Regions from separate parts of the Alteromonas sp. ABE4_545 genome, predicted to be linked through region 2. Evidence: predicted binding sites of a transcription regulator. Region 2 holds the regulator's gene; the other holds the start of a gene.
The links. The regulator LexA, encoded in region 2, represses DNA repair genes until DNA is damaged. The targets are predictions, from matches to a motif close to TACTGTATNNNNATACAGTA.
Positions count from the first base shown of each region.

Region 1: the regulator LexA is predicted to act here: its motif matches at 6,504-6,523, upstream of ACXAH6_RS03355 (YebG family protein).

Region 1 covers NZ_JBSWYY010000002.1:191,673-208,239, reverse strand. The annotation lists gene ACXAH6_RS03380 (S26 family signal peptidase) at 1-271, shown strand, start outside; gene ACXAH6_RS03375 (GH1 family beta-glucosidase) at 464-1,804, shown strand; gene ACXAH6_RS03370 (glycoside-pentoside-hexuronide (GPH):cation symporter) at 1,814-3,148, shown strand; gene ACXAH6_RS03365 (LacI family DNA-binding transcriptional regulator) at 3,169-4,167, shown strand; gene ACXAH6_RS03360 (methyl-accepting chemotaxis protein) at 4,531-6,111, shown strand; gene ACXAH6_RS03355 (YebG family protein) at 6,169-6,456, opposite strand; gene ACXAH6_RS03350 (HAD family hydrolase) at 6,592-7,098, shown strand; gene ACXAH6_RS03345 (hypothetical protein) at 7,095-7,265, opposite strand; gene ACXAH6_RS03340 (ATP-binding protein) at 7,456-11,373, shown strand; gene ACXAH6_RS03335 (P-II family nitrogen regulator) at 11,964-12,302, shown strand; gene ACXAH6_RS03330 (sugar-binding protein) at 12,379-13,137, shown strand; gene ACXAH6_RS03325 (sensor domain-containing diguanylate cyclase) at 13,143-14,696, opposite strand; gene ACXAH6_RS03320 (GspE/PulE family protein) at 14,800-16,567, opposite strand, start outside.
Region 2 covers NZ_JBSWYY010000003.1:17,982-34,548, forward strand. The annotation lists gene plsB (glycerol-3-phosphate 1-O-acyltransferase PlsB) at 1-1,547, opposite strand, end outside; gene lexA (transcriptional repressor LexA) at 1,745-2,368, shown strand; gene coxB (cytochrome c oxidase subunit II) at 2,764-3,879, shown strand; gene ctaD (cytochrome c oxidase subunit I) at 3,889-5,496, shown strand; gene ACXAH6_RS03970 (cytochrome c oxidase assembly protein) at 5,507-6,097, shown strand; gene ACXAH6_RS03975 (cytochrome c oxidase subunit 3) at 6,109-6,987, shown strand; gene ACXAH6_RS03980 (DUF2909 domain-containing protein) at 6,998-7,207, opposite strand; gene ACXAH6_RS03985 (SURF1 family protein) at 7,235-7,942, shown strand; gene ACXAH6_RS03990 (hypothetical protein) at 7,939-8,502, shown strand; gene ACXAH6_RS03995 (COX15/CtaA family protein) at 8,512-9,489, shown strand; gene cyoE (heme o synthase) at 9,496-10,407, shown strand; gene ACXAH6_RS04005 (SCO family protein) at 10,404-11,051, shown strand; gene ACXAH6_RS04010 (GNAT family N-acetyltransferase) at 11,055-11,690, shown strand; gene ACXAH6_RS04015 (polysaccharide deacetylase family protein) at 11,687-12,787, opposite strand; gene ACXAH6_RS04020 (MATE family efflux transporter) at 12,911-14,179, shown strand; gene ACXAH6_RS04025 (hypothetical protein) at 14,151-14,405, opposite strand; gene nfuA (Fe-S biogenesis protein NfuA) at 14,418-14,996, opposite strand; gene ACXAH6_RS04035 (M14 family zinc carboxypeptidase) at 15,122-16,567, shown strand, end outside.

The sequences.
Region 1 (16,567 bases), on a different contig from region 2:
GTTGCCAACACTGTCTCCGGACACGTTTGTGTTGGCACTGAAATGGCCGAAAATAACGTATAAACTTCACGATATTGTGGTGGCTCGTACACCACAATATGGTGTGGTTATCAAACGCGTGGTGGCGGCAGAACCTGAGTTTGGTTTCTTTTTGGGCGGGGATAATTTCAATGAATCTGTCACGCCTGCACAAATTGGTTGGGTACAGGCAAACAATATAATCGGCAAAGTTGTGTGGCAAAGCCGGTCAGCGAAAACCTACCTTACATAACTTCAAATACAAGCAGTATTTTCTACCTTGAAATTGTCGCCAATTATGTAAAGCATTTGTAAAAATAAATGAAAGCGCTTACACTTATTTCCCAACGCTCTCTTTTTTGCCTGTTTTTAAATATTGTAATGTAAACGCTTCCAATTCGTATTGAAGTGCTGTTAAGTGTTTAACGAGGACCTGATAAAACCGATGGACATAAAATTACCTCCGCAGTCTCCCTTTTTATCGCCTGCATTTACCTTAGGCGTTGCCACCTCGTCATTTCAAATAGAGGGAGCGGCAGATTGTCGCGAAGTATCGATTTGGGACACTTTTTGTGAGCAACCTGGGAAAATCAAAGATGCAAGTCATGGCCTTGTAGCATGTGACCATGTGAATCGGTGGCAGGAAGACTTGGCAATAGTCGAAGCTTTACATGTTGATGCGTATCGTTTTTCAGTGAGTTGGCCACGAGTTATCAACAAAAACGGCACGGTTAATCAGCAAGGCCTCGGTTTTTACATTGCCTTACTCGATGCGCTTAACGCTAAGAATATTAAGGCGTACGTTACGCTTTATCACTGGGATTTGCCCCAGTATTTGGAAGATGAAGGTGGTTGGCTTAATCGCAAAACGGCTCAGGCCTTCGCTGATTACGTCGACGTAGTCAGCCGGGCTTTCGGTGATAGGGTTTATTCTTATGCCACGTTGAATGAGCCATTTTGTAGTGGTTATCTCGGTTATGAAGCGGGTATTCATGCGCCAGGGCTAATAGGTAAAGCGTTCGGTAAAAAGGCGGTGCATCACCTTTTACTTGCACACGGTTTGGGGATGCAAGTACTGCGAAAAAACGCACCTCATATCGAGGCGGGGATTGTGCTCAATTTTACTCCCTTTTATCCAGCGTCGGAAAGCCAAGATGATAGGGCGGCCACGGAGTGGGTACATGCGCATTTTAACGATTGGTATATTCGGCCTATTCTGACCGGTAAATACCCAGACGTGATCGACGCAATACCCCAAGAGCATAGACCGATAGTTGAGGCGGGAGATATGGCACTGATTGCACAATCTATCGATTTCTTGGGAGTGAACTATTACACCAGAGAGCGGATTCAAGCCAACGGTACTGTTGACCCTACGCATTTGTCGCCTGAATTAGGGTTAGAAACCACGGCGATGGGATGGGAAGTTTACCCTCAAGGTCTGACCGATTTATTAATGCAATTGCATCGGGATTATACACTTCCGCCTTTACTCATTACCGAAAATGGTCTGGCGAGCGATGATGTGATGATCGACGGCGAGGTTTACGACGAGCAGCGTGTGCGTTACCTTGAAAATCATATGAATGCGGTGGCAAACGCAATGGAGCAAGGTGTGAATATCACAGGGTATTTTGTTTGGAGTTTACTCGACAATTTCGAATGGGCATTGGGTTATGAGAAGCGATTCGGGATTGTTTACGTTGATTATGAAACCCAAAAACGAACCCCAAAAGCAAGTGCGAAAGCACTGAGCCGACTATTGCTTAATCGCGGCGAGAAGTAGGCTAAGCGCATGATTGGGATAAAAGAAAAAATAGCATATGGATTCGGCGACACGGCCAGTAATTTGGTGTTCCAAACGGTCATGTTATTTCTTACCTTTTACTACACCGATATTGTGGGGTTGAGTCCTGCATCTGTGGGTACTATGTTTTTGGTAGTGCGTATTATTGATGCAGTTACCGACCCACTAATGGGGGCGATGGCTGACAGAACACGTTCACGGTGGGGGTCTTATAGGCCTTATTTACTCTGGTTGGCTATTCCGTTTGCAATATCAAGTGTAATGGCATTTACGTCTCCACCATTTGAGGGCGACGGTAAGTTTATCTATGCCTTTGTGACCTACACTTTTTTGATGTTGATGTATACGGCCATTAATATTCCCTATTCTGCTCTGGGCGGGGTGATGTCATCTGATCCAGAAGACCGTGTTTCAATCCAATCTTACCGTTTCGTGTTTGCCATGTTAGGCGGCCTATTGGTGACCTCTCTCACGTTGCCCCTTGTTGATTATCTGGGGCGTGGCGACAAGGCACTTGGCTATCAATACACCATGATTGTCATGAGTATTTTGGGCATGGTGTTGTTTGGGTTGTGCTTTGCCGGCACGCGAGAGCGTATTAGGCCTGTATCAGCGCTCAAGGTAAAAGCCAGCGAGCAAATGGCAGCGCTGTGGCGTAACGACCAATGGCGTGTGTTGTGTCTGGTGGGCTTGGTTTTACTAACGGGTATGGTGTTGCGTAACACTTTGGCGATTTATTACGTTAAATATGTGATGCAGCGTCCTGATGATGTCACGTTATTTGTCACAGTAGGCTTGGTGGGAAGTATTATTGGCTGCGCCCTTGCTCAACCTCTCGTTAAACGCGTGTGTAAAATTAAAGCTTATATTGGATTGCAAATTACCAGTGCGGTGATTTGCTTTATTAATTATTTCATACCTACCGACGCTTGGTTTGTCTCGCTGGTATTGCATTTTAGTTGGGGGCTCACGCTGCAAATGGCAACGCCTTTATTGTGGTCCAAAATGGCAGATACGGTTGATTACGGCGAGTGGAAGTCGGGAGTGAGATTGACAGGCGTGACTTACTCTACGATTGTCTTTTTCATCAAAGTTGGGCTTGCATTAGGTGGAGCAATGGCTGGATGGTTACTGGCTTTCTATGGGTATGAAGCAGACATACACAAACAAGTAGTGGTAGATGGGATTGTGCTGTCATTTTGTCTATTACCAGCGATGGCCTCATTAATGGTTGCTTTAATCATGCGCTGGTATAAATTAGACAATCAAAATATAGCGCGTATTCAGCAAGAGCTGGGCGACAAGCGCTTAGCGACACAGTAGTAACAGCAAGTAGAAAAAATATGGTAACGATTAAGCAAGTTAGCGAGCGAGCAGGAGTGTCCTCAGCAACAGTATCTCGTGTGATTAACAATACAGATACTGTGAAGGAGAAAACACGTGAGTTAGTGCTCAAAGCCATGCAAGAATTAGGGTATCGCCATAATGTACTTGCTGCTTCATTGGCGTCGAACAAAACCAATACCATAGGGTATGTTGTACCAGAACTACACGGTTCTTTTTTCGGTGCCATGATGGGTGGGTCGGAGCATGTTCTGCGTCAAGCCAACAAGCATATGTTTGTTGCCACTGGGCATTCTGACGAGAAAAAAGAAAAGCAAGAAATAGAAGCACTACTCAGTCGGCGTTGTGATGCGCTTATTCTTCATGTTGAAGCAGTGAGCGATGAGTACTTGATTTCGCTGGTGGAACAAGACGTGCCGCTAGTGATAGTGAACCGCTATATTGAGTCTATTCGAGACAACTGCATTAGTTTAAATAACTTACAAGGTGGCTATCTCGCGACCAAACACCTTACTGATATTGGTCACAAAAATATTGCTTATATTTCTGGTGCCTTGTTTAAAGCCGATGGTATCAAGCGTTTAAATGGTCATAGACAAGCGTTAGAAGAAGCGGGCATATCGTATGACTCTGCGTGGATGTACGAAGGCGATTTTCAGGCGAAATCGGGTGAGCAGGGTATTTTTGATTTGCACCAACGTGGAATCCCCTTTACTGCTGTTGCTTGTGCTAACGATGAGATGGCGTCTGGCGCTATTAATGCACTCAGAGAATTGGGGAAACGCGTACCCCACGATGTATCTGTAATCGGGTTTGATAATATTGATTTTGCCAGCTACCTTACGCCGGGTTTGACTACCATTGATTACCCGGTAAAAGAAATTGGCACAATGGCAGCGCATTGGATCTTAAATAGGGCCTATGGCGACCATAAAATGTCGTTACAGCACATTCTGGAGCCAAGATTGATTTTGCGTGGTTCGACGAGTTCTCCTTAGGTTATAAGCGATATTAATCAATACAAGACCATATGACAGCTATGAATCATAACGTTGTATTTGATGATAGATTAGCGCTAATACTGTAGGTTGAAAATGACAACGCCGCCGGTGCGTTGTTTACGGTTGTTTAAGTATTCAACGAACATATTCATATCTATCAATAAAAAATTTCTTTATCGCACTCGCGAAACTTTAATCTAAAGTCTACATTTGTAAATAATTGATGTTAATATTCCGCGCCCAAAAGTGGAATAAATATCTTATAACTCAATAATTTGAGACTGTCTCTAAGCGATAACCCTACAACAATAACGGTTTTTTGGCAGATCTTTAGCGAGATGTGTGGAGAACAACGACAACATGCGAAGAAATCAATCCGTAACCCAGAAACTCTATCGATTTCCAGACAAGTATCGATTAATTTCCTCTACTGACCTAAGAGGGGTCATTACTCACTGCAACGACGAATTTGTTGAAGTAAGTGGCTATGAAAGAGAGGAATTAATTGGTCACAACCACAATCTGGTTCGCCATCCTGATATGCCATCAGGTGTCTTCAAAGAAATGTGGAGTACACTAAAATCTGGCAATATTTGGATGGGCTTGGTGAAAAACCGTCGCAAAAACGGTGACCACTATTGGGTATCGGCCTTTGTTACTCCTGTATTCGAGAATAATCAAATTGTTGGCTATGAATCAGTGCGAGTGCCTGCATTACCTGATGAAATGGAACGTGCTGGAAGGCGGTATGCCAGACTTCAAGCGGGTAAATCTGCGGCTTCCGTCCCTGAGTTGATTCAATATGTAGCTAAAGACAGCATTCCTGTATTGTGCGTTGGCGTGCCGTTAACATTGCTGTCGGGTTGGGTATCTGGGTGGCAGTCGTTTGCGATCAGCGGCGTGATGACCGCCGCAATGGGCGTATGGTATTGGACAAAAGAACAGAAAGATTGGAAGTCGATTATCAACTTAAGCCCAGAAACCTACAGCAATGCTGTTGTGTCGCAAACGTATTTCACCGATTTTGGTAGCCGAGCCAGAGTTAAATTAATGGTTGGGTGTGAAATTGCACGCAGTCGCACGGCGTTAACGCGCATTATGGACTCAGCCGGTTTGTTAGATCGCATAGCAAATACAACCCATCAACAAGCTGAAATTACCAGCTCTGCGGTAGTGCAACAGAATCAAGCAACCCAGCTAATTGCGTCTGCTGTTACCCAAATGTCGCAAGCTATTCAAGAAGTGGCGGCACGAGTTGAGGCCAATGCTGATCAAGCTCGCTCAGCGTCTCATAACGTGGAAATGGGAAACAATAAAGCACAAGAAGCGTTAACAGCAATTGTAGAATTGAAACAAGTCGTCGAATCTATTTCCGATACCGTGTCGGAATTAGCGCAGTCAACAAACGATATTGGCGAAGCCGCTAGTTTAATATCTACAATCGCAGAGCAAACTAATTTATTAGCATTGAACGCAGCTATAGAGGCGGCGCGTGCCGGAGAGCAGGGGAGAGGTTTTGCGGTGGTTGCAGATGAAGTGCGTTCACTGGCTTCAAAAACCCGCGAGTCGACAGACAAAATACACTCGATTATTGAAGAGTTGGCCCAACGTTCAAAACGCGCAGTTGCGGTATCTGAAACCGGGCTTGCTTCAGCACAACGAGGGGCTGAAATTGTAGAAGAAACCCGAGGGGCCCTTGGCCAGATCAATTCGGCAGTAAGTGGTATTTCAGAAATGACCACCGAGATGTCAGCTGCGGTTGAAGAACAAAGCTCAGTCGCAGAACATATCAATCAACAAATTGTCGATATCGCAGAAGGTGCGGCTGAAACCCAGCAATCGTCGGAATCATCTTTGGCTGCGAGTCTTGAACTTCGCGAAACAATTAAGTCTGTACACTCAGTAATCAAACGTTTTAATACAAAAGGGGTGGTGGGGTAAGCACCCACCTACACACAACAGCTTTTGCTAATATAAAGCGCTTTATTTACTCATCTATCAACCGTTTGCGGTTAGCTTTACAACTTCAGCACTGTCGTCTTCTAGTACGTCAGTTGCTGCTGCGCCCTTTAAAAGCTTGGCAACCACATCTTTATTTTTGGCGAGAAGGATCGATAATTCTTCAGCAGCATCGTCACCAATTTTTATCCCTTTGGCTTGAATATAAACGGCCAAATTGTCGGCCACGTCGAGCATTTTATCGTACTGGTCAGCTTCTTTTTTATCTGTTGTCACCAGCTTTTCAACCCCTTTGTGTGTTACAACATATTGTGTAGTAATAGCCATGGTTATACTCCATTTGCGTTGAAAGACACCATTACCATATCGCACTTTACTGTATAAATAAACAGTATTTTAATTATACTAATCTGTTTGTGTTTTCGTGCGTACTTATTCGAAAAGCTAATAGGAATATGCCCAATGCTTAATTTAGCTGGTGTACAAGGCGTAATATTTGATTTAGATGGCACCTTGGTTACATCAAATCTTAACTTTTCTGCGATGAAGCAAGAAATAGGTTGTCCCCAAGAACAAGATATTCTCGCCTTTGTTGCCGACTTACCTACAGATGAAATGCGACAAGCCGAGGCGCTCATTCAGGCTCATGAAATGCGAGATGCAGCAGAATCAACGTGGCTAATTCATGGGAAAGTCATGGTTGAGCAAGTGAGAGCGGCAGGTTTGCCAATGGCCATAGTGACACGTAATTGCCAACGTGCTGCTAGGCAAAAAATTACCCAGAACGCTATTCCTATTTCACTGGTTATTACCCGAGAAGAGGCGCCGGCAAAGCCTGATCCTACCGCCTTGCTGATGGTGTCTAAAATCTGGCATTCCCCTCCCGACACCTTGCTCTATGTCGGCGACTATATTTACGACCGTCAAGCCGCCGAGAACGCAGGAATGCAGTGGCTTTTAATTGATTAGATTTTTATTGGGATTGGTGTCCAATCTGGTTTATTTTTACCTATACTGTCTATAGTAGCGCTTAGATTAGTATTTAAATATTTAGACATATTTCCACCAAAGACGTATTGAAGTTCGCTTTTTTTCAATTCAATAATAGTTGCTACACGCTTTTGTTTGTTATTCATATTAATGTCCTAACAGAAAATTAAGTTGTTTTGTTGACTCTTATGTCGACGAACAAATTAAACGTAAATATTGGTTTTGGTGATGAGATTTGAGACAAGGACTGTCAGATTTGGGACATTTTTTCATATTGTCCCATTTGTTTTATTTTTTTTCCTATTTAGTCACATTAGTGTCGCTACAGAGCGGCCGTTGGAGTCTAGTAGTAAGTTCTCGAATTCACCGTCAGGCATAATTAGAGCAATTATTGATGTTAATGATTCTGTCTTTATCGGTGCGGAAAATGGACTTTTTAAGATAACTGGCGATCAGGTAGTAATTTTTGATGATACCAATAGCCCTTTAGGCAAAGGATACATTACAAGTTTAGATTTTGATGGCGATAACACACTACTTATTACTGAATATGGAAGTGGTGCTTATCTATTTGACATATCAAAACAGTCTTTTCACAAAGTTGATGTGTCTTCTTCGTTACTTTTAAGAGCCTGGAAAGGAAAGATATCTGAGAATTATATTGCGCTAACTACGATTAATGATTTTTTGTTGATTGATTTGGAAGCGAACACGTTACATTCTGCTTCCTCAGTACTTAAGCAATACGAGTTAGAGTCAGTGTTTGAAGTAGCGAAAAGTAAGGATGGCTCATTTTGGTTTTCTGATTCTAGAACATTATTTGAAATTCTCCCTTCGAGTTTAGTGACTAAAGCTCATGATATAGCAACAACATTCCCATTGTTAGACGATGTTTCTCATATCTCACTTCACAATTCTAAAATTTTTGTAGGAGGTGTTAGTGGAATTTATATATCTGATTTGTCGTTGAAAAACCTGAATTTCATTAAAAAACCTCTAACACACGCATATCCTATTGACGATATAGAGTTTATTAATGAAAAGTCCTTAATTGTTGCATCAGGAGGATTGCTAGAACTTGACCTCATTAGTAATCGATTTAAGACGTTTGATTTTTTCTATCCTTTGTTAGATGAACAAAGGATAAGAACGGTCACAGCATTACAGAAAATAGTTTCTGGAGATATTCTTTTTGCTACTACACAGCTAGGTCTAAGTTATATTCCAACTAAGCATCAATTTTTGAATTACCTATTTGAGGGAGAAGCCAATAATCGCCCTGACATTGATTATACCTTTTTATCTACTGGTGAATATACGCTGGCTACTTCTGAATTAAATATCTTTCACTTGAACAAAAATTCGGGTGAATTGAAGAAAGTATCTGCAAGGCATTCAAAAAGTAAGGCTCTGGTGTTTATAGGGGCCAATTCATTTCTCAATCTCGATTCCTGTTCTACGTTAACGTTAACCGATGATGGACAGGTTTTAGAAAGCGCTGCGCATCCTTTGAGATCTTATTGTGATGAACTTTCTGGAGTTCAATCTTATACCAGCAATGGTAAAAACTTCATATCCTACTTAAAAGGAGACGAGGAGCGAGTTATTGAATTTGGTTTACATGGCGATTTGATCAGAACCTTTCCCGTGCCGAGTAAGCCTTACAAAATGGTAGTGAATAACGCCGGAGAGTTATTATTCAGTGATGATAAAAACCATATTTATCATCGACAAAATAACGGTGTTTGGGTGAAACATGAGTTAGAGCAGTTAGGTCAAAGTCTCATTAGTTGTATGTATACGGATAGTGCAGATATCATTTGGCTATGCACATCTGGACATGGACTAATTGGATTCGACCCTAGTGATGGAAGGTCGTTTAGTTTGAATAATGAAGCACGCCTCCGTTTTATTCGAGGGAGTGTGTATCAAGATGGAGCTCATTGGGTTGGAAGCAATAAAGGTTTAAAAGTTTACTTATCTGACGGCTCATCTTTAAATATTGGCCCAGAAATAGGGGTAAATGACACTGATTTTGGTTTCGATGGAATTGAGGTATTATCGGAAGGTGTTATCTCAATTATTGGAGATAAGCAAAATTATATTTTAGACACAAAAAAAGCATTGAGTTATTTATCTTTGCGAAAAAACAGAAAGTCAGAGGTAAAAATTACGAGTTTGGTTTTCACTCATTCATTTAATTCAAATGAGCGATACAACCAAATCGACTATAACTATTCAATTGATGAGTCAAACGTATTAGAGCTGGCGTATTTTAATCGAGAACTCCATTTCACTTTTTCCTCCATAGACTTCTCTCAATCATCAGGGCAACAAATAGAATATCGGATGCGCGGTTATGAAGAGGAATGGACAAGACTTCCAACTTCATATGGAGAGGCTACTTACCATTCTCTTCCCATCGGTGAGCTAACTTTTGAAGTGAGAGTGGTAGACCCGCGAAGTGAGGCAATACAACCAGTTTCGGTAATACCTATTCGGGTGATGCCCCCGTTTTGGCTTACGTGGCAAGCTTTTATTGTCTATGCATTGTTATTGATGTGGTGGGCGGTTGTATTTAAACGCTGGGTGAATAACCAAGTGGCGAAACGCAATATTGAGTTGTCTGAATTGGTGAATAAACAGCAGGGCGCGCTGGATGAGAGTAATTCGTCTATCAAACGACTACTTGAGAAAAAACAAACACTGTTTACTAACCTTTCCCATGAGTTACGCACACCCATTACGTTAATTGCAGGTTTTGTAACTCAGATAAAAATGCACCCTAATGATAAAGAAAATTCGAATCGCCTAGAGCGTATCCAACGCAACACCCAGCGCTTAACACGGCTCGTTGATCAACTTATGGAAGTCGAGCAACTTGATAAGATTAAAGACATTCCTACTCGTGCTTACGATATTGAACAGCAATGCCAGTTAATTTTTGAGAATGTGAAGCCTCTAGCACACCTAAAACAACAGCGTATTACCATGCGATTAGATGTGAAAGGCAACTTTGTTTTACTGCAAGATACGCTAGATAAGGTGCTGTACAACTTGTTAATGAACGCGATTAACTACACTCCTGAAAAAGGACAAGTTGAACTGGTTGTCAGCATGCAGCAAGGTCAGCTTGAACTTGTGGTAACTGATACTGGCCAGGGTATACCAGAAGATGAAATTGATTACGTGTTCGAACGGTTCACGCGCTTGAGTTCAAGTGAAACCGTCAAAGGATCAGGTGTTGGCTTGGCTATGGTAAAAGACCTGATCATGGCCAATGAAGGCTGGATCACCGTCGCTAGCAAATGGGGCGAAGGAACAACATTTGTTGTTAGCTTACCGGCGAATGAAGTGGATTATTACGACGATTTATCATCCCTTCCCATTTCTGATTATCAACGCCCTCAACTAATAGAGTCGAGTGTTGAGGAGCCACTTCTTGAAACCGATGAGCCTCAGCAGAAGCCTATACTGCTTATAGCTGAAGATAACGCAGACATGCGTCATTATTTGTTTTCACTTTTTAAGTCGGATTACGCGTGTTATGTGGCGAGTGATGGTGTGGAAGCGATGAAGGTGGCGTTGTCGATTGTTCCTGACCTTATCATCACGGATCTCCTCATGCCTCACCTCGATGGAGAACAACTGTCGAAACAAATTCGAGAGCACGAATTGTTGTCTTCTACACCTATTCTTATGTTGACGGCAAAAGGCGACAAAAATACTCGAATAAATAGCTTAAAGGCCGAAGTAGACGACTTTATTAGCAAGCCTTTTGAACAAGACGAACTCATCATAAGAGTGAAAAACATGTTGTCTAACCGAGTTCAAAAGGCACGTAAGGTGAAATCGACATTGTACGATAAACAATGTGTAGCAGTGTCGGCTCAATTAAGCGATGAAAAGGACCAGACGTTTTATCTCAAATTTATCGACGTGTTAGAAAAGCATTTTAGTGATGATGCTTTTACACGTTCACATGCCGCAGACTATTTAGCCATGAGTGAACGGCAATTAAATCGCAAATTAGAAACACTAATCGACGGTAACTTTGTGAGTTTTTTGAGACAGTTCAGGCTTCAAAAAGCACGTGAAATGCTTGAGAGCGGCGGGCAAGTGGCTAGGGTTGCTTACGACGTTGGTTTTACCACACCTTCGTATTTTAGTAATTGTTTCAAACAACAGTTCGGTTGTTCCCCCAAAGCATACGCACTGCAACAGTCAGATCTTTCAACCTCTGAAGATCAATAGTTTGTCACCGAGTTGTGGATAAGTCTGTTCATGAACTATTTTGGGGCAAGATCGCGCAATAAATATGCGGGCTTAATCGTTTATGAATTAACCAGCAAATTTATTTTATGATCAAGAACAAGATCCTCTTGATTATTCAATGTGATCATGGATCAAAAAGCTACCCTGACTAAATTGCGCACTCACCAAGGCCTTTATTTATACTAACTACCGCTTATTTGTTCATTTGGGCCAACAATTAATCAAGGTGATCTTTCCTCTTATTTGATCACAAAGTTCAATTTTTTTTCATTATATTTTTGCCTGTAAGATCGCGATCTTTAAGGGCAAATTTATGTTGCACACATGCTGTGGATAAAACTGTTGAATACTCTCTGTAGGGCGCGTTTTTATGGGATCTAATGCATGATCGCCTATCTGTTGATAGGCTGTTATTTTAAAAACACACAGGCTTACAAAAAAGAGTCATTATTATTCGCATTGTTGATAATTTATACTTTTGGACGATTTGTATACTGTATCAGGAAGTGGTAAAACGTAGATCTCATTTGTATGACAGCATTGTTACCATTCGGTGACAGGAGTAATACATGAAAAAAATCACAGCAACGATAAAGCCTTCACAACTCGATTCAGTGCAATTAGCCATTGCGCCATTAGATTGGGTTGAGTTTCTTGTGGCTGAAACAAAACAGTTTGGTATAGAAGGTGAGTCTTTGGAAGTCTACCGAGGCTTAGCTTATGTGATTGACTTTGCGTCTACGCTTACCGTTGAAGTGGTTGTTAAAGAGCACGATGTTGACGTGCTGCTCAATTCATTGCTTTATTGTGTGCCTCTTGAAGAGCGTGCGGCTTTTTATTATCAGATTGAATCGGTAGAAAAGTGCATAGCTATCACTCCTGAAAAACCAAAACTAGCGGTTGCCTAGCCGCGCTTTTCTGTTGGACTTTGTTCTCACTCTCCGTTAGCGTTGTGCATTAACATTTTTATAACGGATATTTCAAATGAAACTTGCGTCTAAAAGCTGGCTCTTGGCAGCAAGCTTGTTGGGTGCTGCTGCAAACGTATCAGCAGACACTGTGGATCAGGCTGCCTATTCAGATACTCCTGTGACGATTGACGGGCAGGCTAATGAGTCGGTATGGCAACGCCAAACTTGGCACCAAATGACACATGTTATGGTTGGAGAAAAACCTACTAAAGAGGATTTTCAAGGGCGCTATAAAATTGCATGGGACAACAACAAGCTTTACATCTTAGCTGAAATTGTCGACGACGTACTGATAGATACTCACCCCGACCCGACTGAGCGATATTGGGATGATGATTGCTTGGAAATCTTCATTGATGAAAATGCGTCGGGCGGTAATCACCTTATTAACCACAACGCTTTTGCGTATCATATCGCCCTTGATGGCAATGTACTCGATATGGGCAATACAGAAGCGGGTGAGCCAGAATTTATCATTCTGAATGAGCATGTCGATAGCCGCTGGCGCCGAAAGACAGACGGTAGCAATACTATGGTGTGGGAAGTGTCGATCCAATTGTATCCTGACACATTCTCTGTTGTAGACCCGGGTAAGCCTTTGTCGTTGTCGGCTGGCAAGTTGATGGGCTTTATGATCGCTTACTGTGACAACGACGGCAGCAAAGAACGCGAGCATTTCGTAGGGTCTCACGCTATTGAACCTGTAAACGGTGATATGAATCGCGGCTTTATTGATGCCTCAGTATTTGGCAAAGTAAAACTGGTTAACTAGTACAACTAAGCGAGTTGCTTTTTGTTCGCATACATCTTCATGTCGGTTTGGTGAAGTAGCGTGTTTAGGTCGTCGTGGGGAGTATCGATGATGGTGCTCCCGACGCTGGCACTCATTGAAATTGTGCCCGAACTGGTTGGGAATGTGTAGTGATCACAAGCTCGCGTTAGCCTCTGTTGTAGCCGCTCAGCTTGGCTATAACTGTAGGTGTGTGCAACAACAACAAATTCATCACCACCCAAACGGCCCACTAAATCCTGTTCTCGACAATGGGACTTAAGTAGTTTGGCTGTGTATATCAAGGCTGCATCGCCAATGGCATGGCCATACTCGTCGTTAATACTCTTAAACTTGTTCAAGTCGATAAAGGTTAAGGCTAAATAGCCGCCCTCTTGGCTATGGTATTTTAATAAGTGGCTGGCCGCAGTTTCCCATCCTCTGCGGTTTAGTGTTGGGCAAAGCGTATCCATCGACGCTTCTCTGAACGCTTTTGTTCTGTCGGAATTAAGTCGTTTTACTTTTTCCGACGCTGCAATGGCGAGCAACATAGCCTCGATAGTTACCGCAATGATCAAACCATATCGATGAAGGAAAGGGCTGGTTTCGTGCAGGTATAATCTGAATACCATGGTAACCAGCATAACGGTTAATGCAATCAGCACATAGAGTGCCCCATGCACACGTTTACGCACTGCGTAGGCACTCAGCACTAATATTGTGATAATACACAAAAGAGTGATAAGCCCCATCACCTGACTCACCGGGCGTCCAGTGTTCTCGTTCATCAGTGTTTGAATTACCGAGAGTAATAGCACCAACTGGGAGGAGTACGTAAGTATTCGGTACAACACGGGTTTAACGAGGTGCTTGAAGTCGAGTAGCAACGAGATAAAGCGCACTGCTGTCCAAACTGTTAAGCCAGCAAACACCATTTTTAAGCGAATATCATTATTAATTTGAGAGTGGGGGAAAAGGATGTTTAACATGCCTTCCTGCAGAAAAAAGAAAAACCCTGCAGCTGTTATATAGGCGCTGTACGCGTAAAAGCCCTTATTTTTTATGCTTCGACCTAATACTCCTACGTAAATCATTAGCGCGAGGCAAAAACCAAAAAACGCACTGAGCATTAACGTGTGAATGTTTTCCTGTTGGTAAAAATCAGACACAGAGGAAAATTGAGGATCTACAAAGCGGCTTCGTTGTACTTCAAGTGTGAGAGTAAGGTTGTAGTGGCCTATGGGTAGTAAAAATGCCTTATTTGCACTGCTCAATGTGTCGATGACTAACTCTGTTGACGCCTTCGCATGAGCGGCTCTGACAATGTCCATCGGGAAATGAAGTACTTGATTGGTTGCCAAATCGCATTCATATTCGATTGTTTCTATCCCTGCTTTAACGGGAATAGGGTTGGCATTGCCAGTAGGGTTAGGAGAAACAAGGCCGCAGTTTGCCAATACATTTAACGTCACCAGCAAATTGATCAAAACCACAAGGATCGCGCGTATAGCAATATGCGATAACAGCGAGCGTTCACGCTTGGTTTTAGCTTGCTGCAACATTACCACTGTATCCTTACTACTGCGTTTCGTTGCCACCAGTGTATATTGATTTTGCTTCAGTGACGATCACTATTCAATAACTGCTTGGGCATGGGTTTGTCGATTAGTCTCCGCCAACAATTTGTACCTGTGCAATATCGGTATCGCCTTTTATTACTTTGTATATGGCATCTTGTATCAGAGTGCGCATACCGTCTTCCATTGCTTGCTGCTTCATTTCACTCACCGCTGACTCTTTGTATATTAACGCGCGCAGCTCGGGTGTCATGCCTAATAATTCATGAACACCGGTGCGTCCTTTATAGCCTGTCCCCCCACAAGTATCGCAGCCTTTTCCTCGGTGAAGTATCAGCGGAGACGGCAAATCTAATTCATCAATATATTGCTCGCCATATTGGCGACGAATAAAGGCCTCTTCATCGGCAGTGGCGGCATACGCTTCTTTGCAGTCGCTGCACAGGGTGCGAATGAGGCGCTGGGCCAATATGCCCACACATGCATCTGAGAAGTTAACGGGATCTAAACCAAGGTCGAGTAAACGGGTGATTGTTTCAGGCGCAGAGTTGGTGTGTAACGTTGACAATACCAAGTGACCTGTAAGCGAGGCTTCTACACCCGCATGAGCGGTTTCTTTATCACGCATTTCACCAATGAGAATAATGTCGGGGTCGGCACGTAAAAAAGCGCGTAGCGCATTCGCGAAGGTAAAGCCTATTTTCGGGCTAACTTGAACTTGCTGCAAACCCGGCTGGGTAATTTCAACAGGGTCTTCTGCGGTCCAAATCTTCTTTTCTGGCGTGTTTAAATAACCCAAAATGGCATGTAGAGTGGTGGTTTTACCTGAACCCGTAGGCCCTACAACTAGCAATATGCCGTGGGGCTTTTTAATCATGCCTTCAAGGCGCTGCATATTAGTGGCGGCCAGGTTCATCTTGTCGATGGGCATGGCACCACCCGAAGCCAAGATCCGCATGACCACCCCTTCGCCGGCAACCGTGGGAATGGTGGCAACACGTACTTCTACCAATTGCCCGCTCATTCTGAAGGCGAGTTTACCGTCTTGGGGCACGCGTTTTTCGGCAATGTTCAGGTTCGCCATTATTTTAATGCGGGCGATAACGGCGTTGTGGTGAGAGTTAGGTACTTGGTTAATATCACGACATACCCCGTCAACCCGCATTCGCACACGAGTAGGTGCATTCTTTTCTGGGTCTATGTGTATGTCTGAGGCATTTAAGCGTTTTGCGTCATGCAGTATACGGCTAACTAAACGTACTATCGCCGGTGCGTCGTCAGACATCTCGTCAGAGTGTTCTTCTTGATCATCCCCAGAGGAGCCAATTTCATCAAGAATCTCGCTCATTTCTCCCGGTGCACCGCCTCCAGTATCACCGAGGTATTGGAGAATGTGAGTGGGTAAGCCCACTGCAATGTCGTAGCTATCGATACCCAATGCACTTTCGATTTCCATTAATAGCGCGGCGTTGTTGGGCTCAGCCATGAGTACTATGGGCTTGTCGTGTGTATCAGCAACTACTGCAACATGGTTTCGCTTCAAATAAGAGCTATTGAGTTTACTTTCGCTTTGAAAAAGGTGGTATTTGTCGGGATTAAACGTGATAAAAGGTACTTGGTAATGTACCGACAAGGAGTTGCCAATTTGCTCATCGCTCACGCGGTATTCAGACATTAAACGCTGAATAAGGTGGCGATAGTCTTGGCTGGTGGTTTCCAGTTCAAGTAAGGCTTTTTCTGACAGTGCGTTGTCGTGTATGAGCACGTCAAAGGGCCTGTTGGTGCCGCCTAATTCGAATCGGAACTTTTCTCCTAAAAGGGTGGCGAGCTGTTGAGCTAATTCCAGGTCACTGTCG
Region 2 (16,567 bases):
ACCATTACATTATTGGCGAGTTCATTAACCGTAGGGGTTAACCAAGCGGGCTTTTTATCGCTGGCCATATTGGTTTCACGCCATTCAGGGGCTTGTTTATCGAGAAATTGAGTGATCGATAAAGGCTCTCCAAAGTTCACAAAACCGTGACCATAGTTTTTCAACTTGCGAATGGCTGAAAAGACCTGTCCGGTTGATTCCTTTTTCTTCGAGCTGCCTTTTAGCTCTTTGAGGTAGCTTTTGACTTCCATGACATTCTCGTAACCGATATAAACAGGCACGATACTCACAGGGCGGTTTACACCTTTGGCGACGGCTTGTAATGTCATGGCTAACATGCCGGTTTTAGGGGGAAGTAATCGACCTGTTCGGCTGCGCCCTCCTTCGGGGTAGTACTTAACGGCGTAACCTTTGTTGAACAACAGCTCTAAATACTCGCGGAATACCGCTGTGTACAATTTGTTGCCAGCAAAGCTACGACGCAAGAAAAACGCACCGCCACGACGAAATACTTTGCCCACTGGCCAAAAGTTTAGGTTGATACCGGCTGCAATATGCGGCGTTACCATGCCTTCGTGATAAATAACATAGGTGAGCAACAGGTAATCCATGTGGCTGCGGTGGCAGGGCACATAAATGATTTCATGACCGTTATTGGCTAGTTCGCGAATTCGGTTAGCATGCTGAACACTTATGCCGTTGTAGATTTTATTCCAAATTCGCGTCAATAAACGTTCGCCAAAGCGAATCAAACCTTCGCGGTAATCGGCTGCAATTTCGTTGATGTATTCCACCGCGCGATCACGGGCTTGATCATGAGATAGCTTTTTACCCTTGCTCTCTTCGCCGATCGCTTTTTTGACAGAATCCGCCCCCAGTACCGCATTGTGCAGCTCTTGACGATCAAGCAGCGTAGGGCCAGTCAGTGTTTGGCGCTTTCTATGAAAGTGAGTACTTGCTACACGAATAAGTTTATGAGCGGAGTGTTTTTCACTGTCAACATTGTCGGCCATGGCGCGGGCCGATACGGCTTTGCTATAACTGATAAAGTTGTCGCGACCGAGAAAAATCACAATAAACAGTTTGCGCAACCAACTTGGGGTTGCTTGATCGGCAATTAGGTCACCAAAACCTGGCTTCCCTTTGCCCGGTGCGCGTCCCCAGGAAACAAATACTGGGACGACTTGCACGGCCAATTCTTTGTGTGTTTTGTGCAAGTGAAGTAATTCGGTGAACTGATCTTCTAAATCTGTTTTGGCGCCTTTTGCACGGAACAAAGGGCGAGTGCTGCGCAGAAATAAACTACGCGGATATTCTGTTCCGGCTAGGGTGACAGATTCTGTTGGGCTCGGTAGTCCTAACTGCGTTGCTGACATGCGCAAGGCAAGTTGGTCAGTCACCGAGTCAGATTGCAGCAAGTAGACGATGGGCTTGTTTTTATCGATGCCCAATTCTGACTCCACATCTGCGGGAATACTTTTGGTGCGAACCAGCCATTTTACTGGGAAATGAAACGCTGACAGCAACGTTTTGCGCATCCACGACATGTATTGGATTCCTGTAGAACTAATAACGCGCGCATTTTAGCATGAAACCATTCAGTGTGTATGACACAAGGTTATGTATCGATTAAATGACGAGACGAAATAGCCGGTATACAACGCAGAACCACGGTATTTAAGCGTTGTCATTTTATCGATAGTGTATATACTGACAGGTAACTGTATAGAAAAACAGGCTGTTTATGCGTCCACTAACTCCAAGACAACAGGAAGTGCTTGACCTCATCAAGTCGACAATGCAACAAACGGGTATGCCGCCCACCCGTGCAGAAATTGCGCGCGAGCTTGGCTTTCGTTCTGCAAATGCAGCAGAAGAGCATTTGAAAGCGCTAGCCCGTAAAGGGGTGATCGAAATGCTGCCCGGCACATCACGCGGGATCAAATTGAATATTCCACTTGATGATGAAGAAGAAGAGATGGGGTTACCGCTTATTGGGCGTGTTGCGGCGGGTGAACCAATACTCGCTGAACAGCATGTAGAGTCGCATTACAAGGTCGACCCTAGTTTGTTTCATCCTCAAGCTGATTTCCTGCTTCGCGTAAACGGCGAAAGTATGAAAGATATAGGTATTCTGGATGGCGACTTATTGGCGGTGCACCGCACAACTGATGTACACAATGGTCAAGTTGTTGTGGCACGGGTTGAAGACGATGTAACGGTAAAAAGGCTAGAAAAGAAAGGTCATGAGGTGTTATTGCACGCCGAAAATGAAGACTTTTCACCTATTCGAGTTGATTTAACCAGTCAGCCATTTCATATAGAAGGTATTGCTGTAGGCGTAATTAGAAACGCAGATTGGATGTAGTAAGCCTTTACTTTTTATTCGCGCACTGCTGATATTTTTGTGATTTTTTAGGGCTTGTTAGTCGTTTGATTAACAAGCTCGAATTTCTCCTTTTTTGTCATTCAATACTTGGTATTGCCCCTCCCTTACCTATCGCTTTTCTGCGAAAAGAAATTGACCGAAAAACTAGACATCGGCCAATTATTGCGCAATTCTTTAATTCAATTAACAAAAAATAAACAATAATTTAACTAAAGTTCACATGTGAGAAGTCGTGAGCGCAAGTTAATGGTGAGACACAACGGTGAAAGGAGACACGTTCGCCGGTAGCTTGTCCATCATGGAGGTGCTAAGTGAAAACGAGTACTCTTTGCGTAGCGGGTAGTTTGGTTAAGACAATAGTGGTATTGAGCTTAATGCTGTGTCAGCAAGCACTTGCATCAACCGATACCACGAATAATGCGTCGTCTGACGTAAACCTGCGCACTGGCGTTACTGAGATCAGCGGTCAGGTTTATGATTTACACATGCTGATGTTCGGTATTTGCGTAGCCATAGCCCTTATCGTTTTTGGGGTGATGTTTGTGTCGATGTATTTGCATCGCAAATCTCGAGGAGCTAAGCCCGCTAATTTTCACGAGAGCGTGAAAGTGGAAATTGCTTGGACGGTCATTCCTTTTCTGATTCTCATTGGTATGGCTATTCCTGCTGCCAAAACCTTAATCGCGATGGAAGATGCTTCTGAGCCTGATATGACCGTGCTTGTGACAGGCTCGCAGTGGAAATGGCATTACCAATACCTCGACGATGACGTTGAATTTTACTCCTTACTCGCAACACAACGCGAGCAAATCGAAAACAAATTTACCAAGGGCACGAATTATCTGCTCGAAGTCGACCGCCCATTAGTGATTCCTACCGGCCAAAAAGTACGTTTTTTAATTACTTCTGAAGATGTGATCCACAGTTGGTGGGTGCCTGACTTTGCCGTGAAAAAAGACGCAAACCCCGGTTTTATCAATGAGGCGTGGACCAAAGTTGATCAGCCAGGCATTTATCGCGGGCAATGTGCAGAACTGTGTGGCAAAGATCACGGCTTTATGCCCGTGGTGGTAATAGCCAAGCACCCTGACGACTATCAAGCATGGTTAACCGCAGAAGCCACCCGTCAACGGGAAGCAAAGGAAGAAGAGCAGCGACTATTAGCCATGAGTATGTCGATGGACGAACTGATGACAGAGGGGAAACGCGTTTACGACACCACCTGCGCGGCTTGCCATATGCCAAATGGCCAAGGATTACCGGGCGTCTTTCCGGCGTTGAAGGGCAGTGAAATGGTGAAGCATGATCAATATGGGCATATCGATATTGTACTGAACGGAAAAACCGGTACTGCAATGCAAGCGTTCGGAAAAATGCTGTCACTACGAGAAATTGCTGCTGTTGTGACTTACGAGCGCAATGCATGGGGCAACAATACCGGCGATGTAGTGCAACCCAAAGACGTTAATGATGTGGCTAACGGTAAATAGGAGCCCAATATGAATAGTTCTGAACTCGTCAATACCGACAGCCAAGTACCTCACGAAGCTCATCATCATGGTCCGCCTAAAGGCATTATGCGTTGGGTGCTCACAACCAATCACAAAGATATTGGCACTCTGTATTTGTGGTTCGCCTTCATTATGTTTTTAGTCGGTGGTGCCATGGCTATGGTGATCCGTGCCGAACTGTTTCAGCCCGGTTTACAGCTTGTCGAACCTAACTTCTTTAATCAAATGACCACGGTGCATGGCCTGATTATGGTATTTGGCGCTGTGATGCCCGCGTTTACAGGGTTGGCTAACTGGTTGATCCCTATGATGATAGGCGCTCCGGATATGGCTCTGCCTCGAATGAATAACTGGAGTTTTTGGATCTTACCCGGTGCGTTTTTGATCTTATTATCATCACTGTTTGTTGAAGGTGGCGGCCCTGCATTTGGCTGGACTTTTTATGCGCCACTTTCCACCACTTACAGTAGCGACAGTACCGCGCTGTTTGTTTTTTCTGTGCATATTATGGGGATCTCTTCAATTATGGGCGCGATGAATGTGGTCGTGACCATCTTCAACATGCGTGCGCCTGGTATGACATGGATGAAACTCCCTCTGTTTGTGTGGGCATGGTTAATTACCGCGTTTTTGCTGATTGCCGTTATGCCTGTGCTGGCGTTTGCGGTTACAGCCGTACTCACCGACAAGTATTTCGGTACGAGTTTTTTCGACGCCGCAGGGGGCGGTGATCCTGTTATGTTCCAACACATTTTCTGGTTCTTTGGTCATCCAGAGGTGTACATCATGATATTGCCCGCGTTTGGAATTATTTCTCAGATTATCCCCACGTTTGCGCGCAAAAGACTGTTTGGTTATTCGTCTATGGTCTATGCCACGGCTTCTATTGCTTTGCTGAGTTTTGTTGTGTGGGCGCACCACATGTTTACAACGGGCATGCCTGTGCAGTGGGAAATGTTCTTTATGTTTGCCACTATGCTAATTTCAGTACCGACCGGAGTAAAAGTGTTTAACTGGGTTGCTACTATGTGGCGCGGCTCAATGACCTTTGAAATTCCGATGATGTTTGCCATTGCCTTTGTGGTGTTGTTTACCATTGGTGGTCTGTCTGGCTTGATGTTAGCGATCACTCCCGTCGACTTTCAATACCATGATACTTACTTTGTTGTTGCCCATTTTCATTATGTATTGGTCACTGGTGCCGTGTTTTCCATTATGGCAGCGGTCTATTACTGGCTTCCTAAATGGACTGGGCACATGTTCGATATCACCTTGGCGAAGTGGCATTTCTGGTGCTCGCTAATTTCGGTTAATGTACTGTTTTTCCCTATGCATTTTGTCGGGTTGGCGGGTATGCCCAGACGCATTCCTGACTATGCTTTGCAATTTGCTGATTTCAACAAATGGATCAGTTTAGGTGGCTTTGCATTTGGGTTGTCACAACTGATCTTCTTGGTAGTAATGATCAAGGCGTGTCGCAAGCTTGGCGAGCCAGTTGATGCACGAGTATGGGAAGGGGCTGAAGGGCTAGAATGGGAAGCCCTGCCGTCTCCGGCTCCCTATCATTCGTTTGATACACCACCAGAAATAAAGTGAGTGACTAGCGATGACTCAGCCTGCCTCAATACACCGATCTTTGATGATAAAACTGGTCATTATTGTGATTGGTATGTTTGGCTTTGGTTTCGCGCTGGTGCCCTTGTATGACGTGTTTTGTGACCTAACCGGAATCAATGGTAAAACCGATAATCAAGCCAATACCTACAGCGCAGTAATGTTAGACGAGAGCCGCTTTGTGACGGTGGAATTTTTAACTCGGACTCATACGGGTATGCCGTGGGCCTTTTCGTCGCAAACTCAAAAAGTGAAGGTGCACCCGGGGCAGCTAAACGAAGTTACGTTTTATGTACGCAATCCATCAAATAAGGCGATGGTGGCCCAAGCGATTCCGTCTGTCTCACCAGGGCGTGCAGCACTGTATTTGAATAAAACCGAGTGTTTTTGCTTTAACCAACAGCCCTTATCCGCCGGCGCCGAAGCAGAAATGCCAATGCGATTTTATGTCGATCCTCAAATTCCCAAAGACATAACGTACTTTACTGTGCAGTACACCCTCTTTGATGTGACAGGTGATGACAAAGGCGGGGAACAAACTAATCCTTACTTAAACTCTGAAGCGATAGCGCAAACAGAGTAAAGGAGAATCCGATGCAACAACACTATGAAAAATACTACGTGCCAGCACAAAGCCCTTGGCCAATAGTCGGGGCGATTGCGCTGTTTTTAATTGCGGTGGGCGCAGGTAACGTAGTGATCGAAAGTACTAAAGACGCCGAGGGGCCAGGAAAGTGGATTTTACTCTCTGGCGTTATCGCTCTACTCGTTATGTTGACGGGGTGGTTTAAAAATCAAATTGATGAGTCGATGGCTGGCTTGTACAGCAAGCAGTTAGACCGTTCTTATCGACAAGGCATGAGCTGGTTTATCTTTTCTGAAGTGATGTTTTTTGTCGGGTTGTTTGGCGCTCTATTCTACGCCCGAAATATCGCAGTGCCTTGGTTAGGCGGTGAAGGTAATAATGCCATGACCAACGAAGTGTTGTGGTCTGGGTTCGAAGCGGTTTGGCCGCTAGTAAAAACACCGGGTGGAACCGAAACACAAGCCATGAGTTGGGCTGGCTTACCGACTATCAATACCCTTATTTTACTGGCGTCTTCGATTACCTTGCATTTCGCTCACGTGGGGTTAGAGCAAAATAAGCGTACTCAGCTAAAAGGTATGCTCGCACTAACAATTGTGCTGGGCTGTGTATTCCTCGCCTTACAAGTACAAGAATATATTCACGCTTATGACGATCTTGGGCTGACTTTTCAAAGTGGCATTTATGGCAACACCTTCTTTTTACTGACCGGCTTTCACGGACTTCATGTAACGCTTGGCACGGTTATCTTGATGGTTTTGTTTGCTCGCATAATGAAGGGGCATTTTTCTCCAGATAGCCACTTTGCGTTTCAAGCAGGCAGTTGGTATTGGCATTTTGTCGACGTGGTGTGGGTGATGCTTTATTTCTTTGTTTACGTATTGTGAGTGACGCATGTCAATAAGGGCGTGGGTTTGGTGTGATCCAACCAAAGGCTATAGCAATCAAAATCAAGGCGACGATAGCGGCCGAGGTGAGTACTCGTCGGCCAATAAATTTGCTCATTGGTTCACCATTTGTGTCGCCTTGCATCATGGTACGCATGGCGCGAAACAGGTTAAACACCATAAACGCGAGCATCAACATAATGACAATTTTTATCCACATCGCCTTACTCCGAGTCTAGGGTTTTCAATGATGTCATTGCGGTTGCTGATAGCCATTGGGGTTTGGGTTTTAGCCATGCTTATCATGTTAAGTTTGGCGATGTGGCAACTAACCCGCATGGACGAAAAGCAACAGCGTTTATCAAGCATAGCTGAAAAACAACAGGTTGCGCCGTTAAGCTTAGCGGCAGCAATGGCGATGTCGGGCGACCTGCGAGATATCCCAGTTGTGGTAACAGGGGTCTTTGACCCTATGCACGCGTTGTTGCTAGACAATCAGGTGAAAGACGGTGTGGTGGGGTATTACTTACTAATGCCATTGCAAACCCAAGCAGACACCGTATTGGTGAACGTCGGCTGGTTACCCGCTCCACAGTTACGTAGTGAATTACCAGCAATACCTGAGCCGTTTACCCAGCGGCAGCGGGTACGCGTTCAGGCTGTAATTACCCAACCGAGCGCAAACCCGTTTATTTCGGATCCGTTTGTACCTGTTGCTTCTTTTCCTATGCGCATTCAACAAGTTGAGTTCGCAAAGTTAAATGAACTGCTTTCCCATACTCTATTACCCATTGTTCTCGTGACCACAGAGCCCCTTTACAACATGTCGGTGCCCCATTGGCAAGCGGTTGTTATGCCTCCCGAAAAACACTTGGGCTATGCCATTCAGTGGTTCGGTTTAGCGCTAGCCGCTTTAGTGATAGGGGCCATTGCACTATTTAAAAGGAGTCGATGATGCACACTCGCTTAAGTAAAAAGCGCAGTTTACTGGCGCTGGTAGCTGTTTTTGTGATGCCGGTGGTATTGGCAAAGCTCGCGCTTGAGCAGCAATGGTTTGAACAAGGTGCGACCAATAAAGGCACCTTGTTGCAACCTGTGGTTTCGATGACCCCAGTGCTTGGCAATGAGTCTAAACATTGGCGCTTGGTCTATACCCTGCCCTCAGAGTGTGATGCCGCCTGTGACAACGCGCTCATAAGTATTCAGCAGGTATGGCTAGCGTTGGGCAGAGAGGCAGAACGGGCGAAACCCGTGGTTTTAGTTACCTCACACAGCGATAGTTCGGCGTTAGCCCAATTAGTGGAAAACGCGTCTTTTTCAATTGTCAGTGTGGATGAGGCAACGCTATCCAATGTGTTGTTAAGCCTCCCTATTAATAACATTTACGTGGTCGACACCCAAGATAATGCCATGCTGCGTTACCCCTTATATCAAGATCAGCAAGAAGCGATATTGCACAGCAGGGCAATGCTTGCTGATTTGAAAAAGCTGTTGAAGTTATCGCGTATCGGTTGAGGAGCGATTATGAAAAAGCTCGTATTGGTTGGTATTTTGTTGGCAACTGTTGTCATTATGTTGGGTGCCTACACCCGACTGACCGATGCGGGGTTGGGGTGTCCTGATTGGCCGGGGTGCTATGGATATTTAATTGTTCCTCAGCAAGCCGAACATATAGATATAGCGAATTCCGCGTTTCCCGAGCGCCCTGTTGAAGCGCACAAAGCATGGAATGAAATGATTCATCGTTACTTTGCGGGGGCTTTGGGCTTGCTGATTATGGTGATCGCCGCCATTGCGGTGGTCAAACACCGAGAAGGTATGCCCTTGCGTCTGCCTCTTTTTCTGGTGGCTTTGGTTGGGTTTCAGGCATTGTTGGGAATGTGGACCGTAACCCTCAACCTTTTACCCATAGTCGTGCTTGGGCATTTGCTAGGTGGCTTTGGCGTACTGTGCGGCTTATTTTTATTGTATTTGCGCCTGAGTGGGTGGCGTTTGGGGCTTAGCGACAGTCGAGTAAAAGCTTATGGCAAATACGCGATTATTGGTATTGGTGTAGTTGTGGCGCAAATTAGTTTGGGAGGGTGGACTTCGGCGAATTATGCGGCACTGGCGTGTACCGAATTCCCTGTTTGTGAGGGCGGGTGGGAGCAGCGTATTGATTTAAAAGGCGCATACAGTGTTCCAGAGGCTGAAAATTATGAATATGGTGTGCACGGTTATTCGGAGCGAATGACCATGCACATCATGCATAGGGCTGGCGCGATTATCACTCTATTTTATCTGGCTTGGCTAGCTATCAGCCTGTTTACTCACACCAAGCATACGTGGTTACGTAAATTGGCTGTAGGAATAGGCAGTGTGTTGATGGCGCAGTTGATGTTAGGGGTAAGCAATGTGGTCTTCAGTTTACCCTTACCGATAGCTGTGTTGCACAATATCGTTGCAGCGTGTTTGCTGCTGTTGATGGTAACACTTGCCTACTTGCTGTATCGACGTTGTTAGGAGGCGATGATGGCGCGCGTGTTTTCTCAAGTTCAAAATCAGCATGGACTCACGGTTTCTCGTTGGCGTGATTATTACGAGTTAACCAAGCCTAAAGTGGTGATGTTATTGTTGCTGACCGCGTTAGTAGGAATGTGCTTGGCAACACCTACTTGGGTGGACTGGCAGGTTTTAGCCACAGGCTTGATCGGTATTGGTTTACTGGCGGCGTCAGCGGCAGTGATTAATCATGTCGTTGACCAAAATATCGATGTGAACATGGCGCGAACCCGGCACCGCCCCGTTGCTAAAGGGCGAGTGAGTACACTTGATGCCTTAGTGTTTGCCGCAGTACTTGCTGTTGTTGGTTTCGTTTTTTTATGGTTTGGAACTAACGCGCTTACCGCTTGGTTAACATTGGCAAGCCTAGTGATTTATGCAGGAATTTATACGGGGTTTCTAAAGCGTGCGACACCGCAGAATATTGTTATTGGAGGCGTGGCTGGTGCAGCTCCTCCCCTGCTCGGCTGGTCGGCAGTTACTAATACCATTGACCCTCATGCGCTGCTGTTAGTGCTAATTATCTTTACGTGGACGCCCCCTCATTTTTGGGCGCTGGCGATAAACAGAGAAAAAGACTATGCCAATGCAAAGGTGCCTATGTTACCTGTGACCCATGGCGTTAGTTTTACCAAAACGTGCGTCTTGCTCTACACAGTATTGCTTATGGTGGTTTGTTGGCTTCCCTACCTGGTGGGAATGACAGAGGAAATATATTTAATCGGTGCGACCATATTAAACGCAGGGTTTTTATATTGGGCGATCAAACTAAAGTTTTTCCCTGATGCTGATACGGCAATGAAGACATTCCGCTTTTCTATCTTGCATCTCATGGTATTGTTTGTGGTTTTATTATTGGATCATTACGTAGTGTTATGACAGTTAAAAACACAGTGGTGGCGCTAGTGTGCGTAGCCTTGAGTGCGCTTATAGCTGGTGTGTGGTTGTCTACTTCTCTGTCTAAAGAGGATAAAAATACGCCTCAATATTTTCAAACTTTTCCTGCGCCACGGCAGCTCGCGACCTTTCAATTGGTAAATCAAGATAACCAAGCAGTGACCAATTCGGTATTTGATAATAAGTGGACATTGCTGTTTTTGGGTTACACCTTTTGCCCTGATGTATGCCCCACAACTTTGGCCGCGCTAAATCAAATTTACCCATCTTTACAAAATGTTAAAACTTCTCAAACTATTCAAGTGGTGTTTATTTCAGTTGACCCGCAAAGAGACACGCCACAAAGGTTGCACGAATATGTCAATTACTTTAACCCTGAGTTTGTCGCGTTAACGGGTGAGCACGCTCAGCTCTTCCCGCTTGTACGCAGTTTGGGTTTGATGTATGCGATGGTTGACGATACGGAACAAGATTATTACCTTGTTGATCACAGTGCTTCTATTGTACTTATTAATCCAGAAGGATTGGCAGTAGGGCGATTTAAACCAGAGCATATCCCCGGTCAGGTTGCGATCAGTGACAAAGATCAAATTCTTGCCGACTTGCCGAGTATCGTTAATAATTAGTCAATGACCAGTAGTATCGTTGTTCGAAAAGCAACGGCAGCTGACGGAACAGATGCAGTACCCCTGTTATTAGCTGCCGGTGATCCCTTGTTGGTGAATGTGTTTGGTCTCGGTGACGAAGACCAAGCTTTGTCATATCTTCAATATGCTTGGCAATATGGCTCAGGCCAATATGGGTTCAAAAACCATTTTGTCGCTACTCTTGATGAGAAAGTGGTTGGGTTGATTTGTGGCTGGCATAGTCGTTTACCGAAAGATTTTGATCGCGCTACGTTAAGCTCCATCACCGATCATTACGGTTTAGATGGCGCAATTGACGTGGTTATGCGCGGTCAAGTGTATATGGCTACACTCGAACCCCCCATGGCAACGGAGTTGTGTGTTGGGCATTTGGCTGTGCACCGTTCAGCCCGCCGCAAAGGTGTAGGGCGAATGCTGCTCGAACACATGCACGACTACGCCCACTCCCTCAAGAAAAACGCCCTTGTACTGAATGTCTTGTCTGACAACGACAGCGCGGTTTCATTTTATCAACGCTGCGGCTTTGGTGTTCACCAAACTACGCCGCCCTTTGTACAACTCATTCGTGTGGTTAAACACCTAGGCGAAGAGATCCAAAACCGCTTTTCTTCTTTTTAATCGGGGTACTGCCCTTGGTCATTGGCAATGAAAAATGGCACTGAATACCAATAATACCGCCCACTAAATTGTTTCGACGGTGCAGTGCAATTAACCCGTGATCTGCCTATTGGCAGGGCTTTGCTTAGGGTAAAACTCACTTTGTTTCCGTCTTTCTCCAAAGGAATGGGTTGGCCCTGAAAATAACAGGTCATCCCGTGCATCCCTACATCCTTGCTAGTTACACGAAAAGAAACAGAGTCACTGAGTTGTCGGGTAGTTAACTCAGGGTTGCGAATACTCAGCTCGTCAATGGGCATCGCCAAGCTCGCTAGCTTTGTTTTTAAAGAGTTGAGGTTGGCGTAAGGTCCAGCCGCGGGATAACGAGGCAGTGCGGTAAAATCACTCGATGGACCAATGGCACCAGATTGCTGCCCGAAACCCACATAGCCATGTTCTGTTAACGCATGCGCTAAGGCCTGATTATACTCGCCAAAGGGATAGGCCAAATACCGCAACGATTGCCCCGTATGCTTAGCAATGTCGGCTTCTGCTTGCTCCACGTTTTGCCAAACGCGTTCAAGCCAATCGGCTTGGCTTTCGTTCGGGAGCTTATTTAGCATGTGCAAATGATCGAGTGTGTGGTTGGCAAAGCTCACGCCCTCTTTTTGCATGGCACTGACTTCATTCCAAGTCAACTGATTACCCTGTTTACCAATAACATCAGGATTAATGAATATGGTGTAAGGCATGCCGTATTTGCGCAAAATCGGGTGCGCATTTTTGTATATATTGTCGTAACCGTCATCAAAAGTGATCACAACCGTTTTGTCGGGCAAAGGGGTGTGATTGCGTAAGGCGGTAATCACCTCATCGAGGGGTTTAACAATAAAGTTTTCGTGCACGTAGGCCATATGCGCTTCAAACTGTGCCGGTGTAACAGACGTGCTTTGGGGCGTATTATCATCAACATGGTGATATAACAGTACAACGGCGTTATGTAAGTTGGCGGGGTTTTCTACTGCCATTGTCTGACAGCAAAATAGTCCAAAGACAAGGCCTAATAGCCGCCATGTCATCTTGGTATTTTTACCACAAGTTACCGTGTTAAACTTCACATCTGCTCCTTTTCGCGAACCCGTTTATGGTTCGCAATTTCATTATAGGGATAGGTTTTGACCCCATCTTTTCAGCAACAAGGTTGGCCGGCGCATCGCACAATGCTGATGTTAGCTTTGCCCATGATACTGGCTAATATTACCACGCCTTTACTCGGATTAGTGGATACGGCGGTACTTGGGCATATGGATTCGTCGGCGCAATTAGCCGGTGCATCGATTGGCACCCTGATTCTTACCCAAATTTATTGGGTTTGTGGGTTTCTGCGTATGTCGGCGACAGGCTTGAGTGCCCAAGCTAAGGGGAAGGTAACGTCAGCGCCAGACGCTGCAGCAAAAGCGCTTTATCAAATGGGAGCCTTGGCGTTAGTGCTTGGTGTTGCCCTTTTAATCTTACAAAGCCCGATTCTGCACACAGGGTTGTGGTTAGCGGCACCAGAGCCAAATATGGCGGCATTTAGCCAACAGTATTTTGCCGTGAGGGTGTGGGGAGCCCCTGCTGCAATGCTGAACCTTGCACTCATTGGTTGGCTGGTTGGTCAGCAGAAAACCCGCGCAGTGTTAATTATTCAAATCGCAGGTAACCTAGTGAATGCGGTGCTAGATATTTATCTGGTTTATGGTTTGGATATGGGGGTTCAAGCCGTGGCTTTTGCGAGTATGGCTGCTGAGTACGTGATGTGTGTGGCGGGCCTTTGGGTCGCCGCCAAGCAAATTGCAGCGACGCGTATTAAAATCGAGTGGTTTAATAAACAAGAATTGCTCGGAGCCTTGAACCTCAATGGCAATATGTTGTTGAGAAACTTAGCGCTACAGGCGTGTTTAGCGTTTTTAACCCTACAAGGTGCGCGGCTGGGCGAAACTCAAGCTGCGGTTAACGCCATTTTAATGCAGTTTTTTGTGTTAATTGCCCTGGGACTAGATGGCATAGCCTATGCCGTTGAAGCATTGGTGGGAGAGGCCTCAGGCGCTAAGAACCCTCAGGCATTGCGCGCTAATACCTACCGAGGGCTGTTCTGGTCATCAGTGATGGCGGGTGTGTATGCGATTATTTTTGCGTTCGGCGGTGAGAAGATAATTGGCGCACTTACTGATATTCCGGCATTGCAGCAGTCTGCTGCTGACTACCTTGAGTTGATGATATGGCTTCCCCTACTTGCCCATTGGTGTTTTCTCTACGACGGAGTCTTTGTTGGCTTGACCCGCTCCAAAGATATGCGAAATAGTATGGTGATCAGTGCTGTGTGTGTTTACTTCCCTGTTTGGTATTTATTCTCGGGAATGGGCAATGTTGCACTGTGGTACGCGTTGTTGAGCTTCTTACTGGCGAGAGGAGCTACGCTGGGGTGGAAATTTTATCGTATTAGTCGCGACGAGAAGGTGGTTTTTTAAGGCGCGAACCAAAAGACATTCGGTAAAGGAAAATACCGAGATATCCGTACATGGCCCACAGAAAGCCTGGCAACATAATCGCAAGGCCGAGATAGAATATTGCTGGGTGAATATTCAGCCCAGCGGCAATGACCGCTAAGCCAATAACAAAGACAACAAAGCCTTTGATGAAATGCTGCCAGCTAAGTTGTGGATTCTCGCTTAGCTGGCGTAGCCAATGGCGCATTTGCTAACTCGATTAGTAGTAAGAGTGCTCGCCAGCTTGGTGTTCTGTTGCGTCGCGCACGCCTTTAAGTTCACCTTCGAACTCTTGTAGCATCTGCTTTTCAATGCCTTCTTTCAGTGTGACGTCTACCATTGAACAGCCATTACAGCCACCGCCAAATTGCAGCACTGCAAAGCCGTCTTCGGTAATTTCCATTAAGCTAACCTGACCGCCGTGACCGGCTAGTTGTGGGTTAATTTCACTCTCAATCATGTAATTGATACGCTCGACTAGCGGCGCATCATCAGACACTTTTCGCGCTTTGGCATTAGGTGCTTTGAGCGTTAATTGAGACCCCATTTGGTCAGTGACATAATCGATTTCTGCGTCTTCAAGAAATGGCGCACTTTCTTGGTCTACAACCGCATCGAAGCCATTGAAATTTAGGCGAATATCTGTGTCTTCGACAGCGTCAGGTGGGCAATAAGACACACCACATTCTGCCGTAGATGTACCGGGGTTTACGACGAATACGCGAATATTCGTGCCAGACTCTTGTTTTGAAAGCAATTTTCCAAAGTGAGCTTGCGCATCTTCTGATATAGTGATCATAGTAGAGTCCTGCTTAAAATCTATTATTGAGCGTATAATAACAAACTTACCTGACTAAAACACTCAGGTATTGCTCGAATGTTCAATGTATGTGCATTTGATTAAAAAACAACTGTGGTATGGCTATGTTATTAAAAATATCGAAAAAAATTTGCCATTTTGGACTATTTCTTCCGTTGAGTTTGCTGTTTGCCGGAACAGCATTCGGTCAGGCAAACTTCCCTTTTACATTGCAAACAGAGACGGGCAAGGCCACAACGGCTTATTTGCCTGAGGGCACAACGTTCGACCCTCGTATCCCTACCCCAGAGTCGGTATTGGGTAATCAGGTCGGGGCTTGGCATGTACGTCACGATCAGTTGGTCAGTTATATGCGGGCATTAGCTGCTGCGTCAGACCGAGTGACGTTAACTGAAACCGGCCGTACCCATGAGAATCGCCCCTTGTTGCTTCTCACTATTACCGCCGCCGATAACCAAGGTAAGGTAGAAACGTGGCGTCAGGCCCATTTACAAGCCATTCAAACTGGTGAGTCAGTGAGTGTTGATGCGCCGCTATTTTTGTATATGGGCTACAGTGTGCATGGTAATGAGCCGTCTGGCGCTAATGCCTCGTTAGTTATTGCTTACTATTTGGCCGCAGCCCAAAATCAGAAAGTACAAGATTTACTAAGCAATAACGTAGTGCTGTTGGACCCGTCTCTTAACCCAGACGGTTTGTCTCGATTTGCACAATGGGCAAATATGCACAAAGGCTACAATTTGAGTGACGACCCGTCGCATCGAGAGCATGACGAAGGTTGGCCGTCGGGGCGCACCAATCACTACTGGTTTGACTTAAACCGCGATTGGCTCATGTTAACGCACCCCGAGTCTCAAGCGCGTATCACCCAGTTTCAAGCGTGGCGCCCGCATATTCTCACCGACTTTCACGAGATGGGCAGTAACGGCACGTATTTTTTCCAGCCCGGTGTGCGCTCGCGTAAATATCCGCTAACGCCTGAAGGCAATGTCACATTGACCGAGGCATTGGCTGAGTATCATGCACAGGCTTTTGATAGTGCAAATACCCTGTATTACACCCAAGAAGGGTTTGATGACTTCTTTTATGGCAAGGGCTCTAGCTATCCGGATGCGCAAGGCAGTATTGGTATCTTGTTTGAACAAGCCAGCAGCCGCGGTCATTTGCAAGCTACAGATAATGGCCCGCTCAATTTTACCCAAACCATTCAAAATCAGGTGCGGATGACCTTGAGTACATTCGCAGGCGCATTGGCTAATAAACCTGCCATTTTAAAGTACCAAAAAGCCTTCTACGATGAGACACAAGAAGCCATCGAAAAAGACGACGAAGGCGGCTATGTCATTGAAGCGCCAACAGACGGTGTGCGTTTACAAGCCATGCTGGATATTTTTGATGCCCATCACATTACTTATCAAAGCACTAAAAAGGCCATCAGTTTGGATGGAACGGAATTCAGTGCTTTGACCAGTGTGTTTGTGCCTTTGGATCAATTGCAATACCGGTTAGTGAAGTCGCTGTTTTCAAAACAACAGCGCTTCGCAGACAAT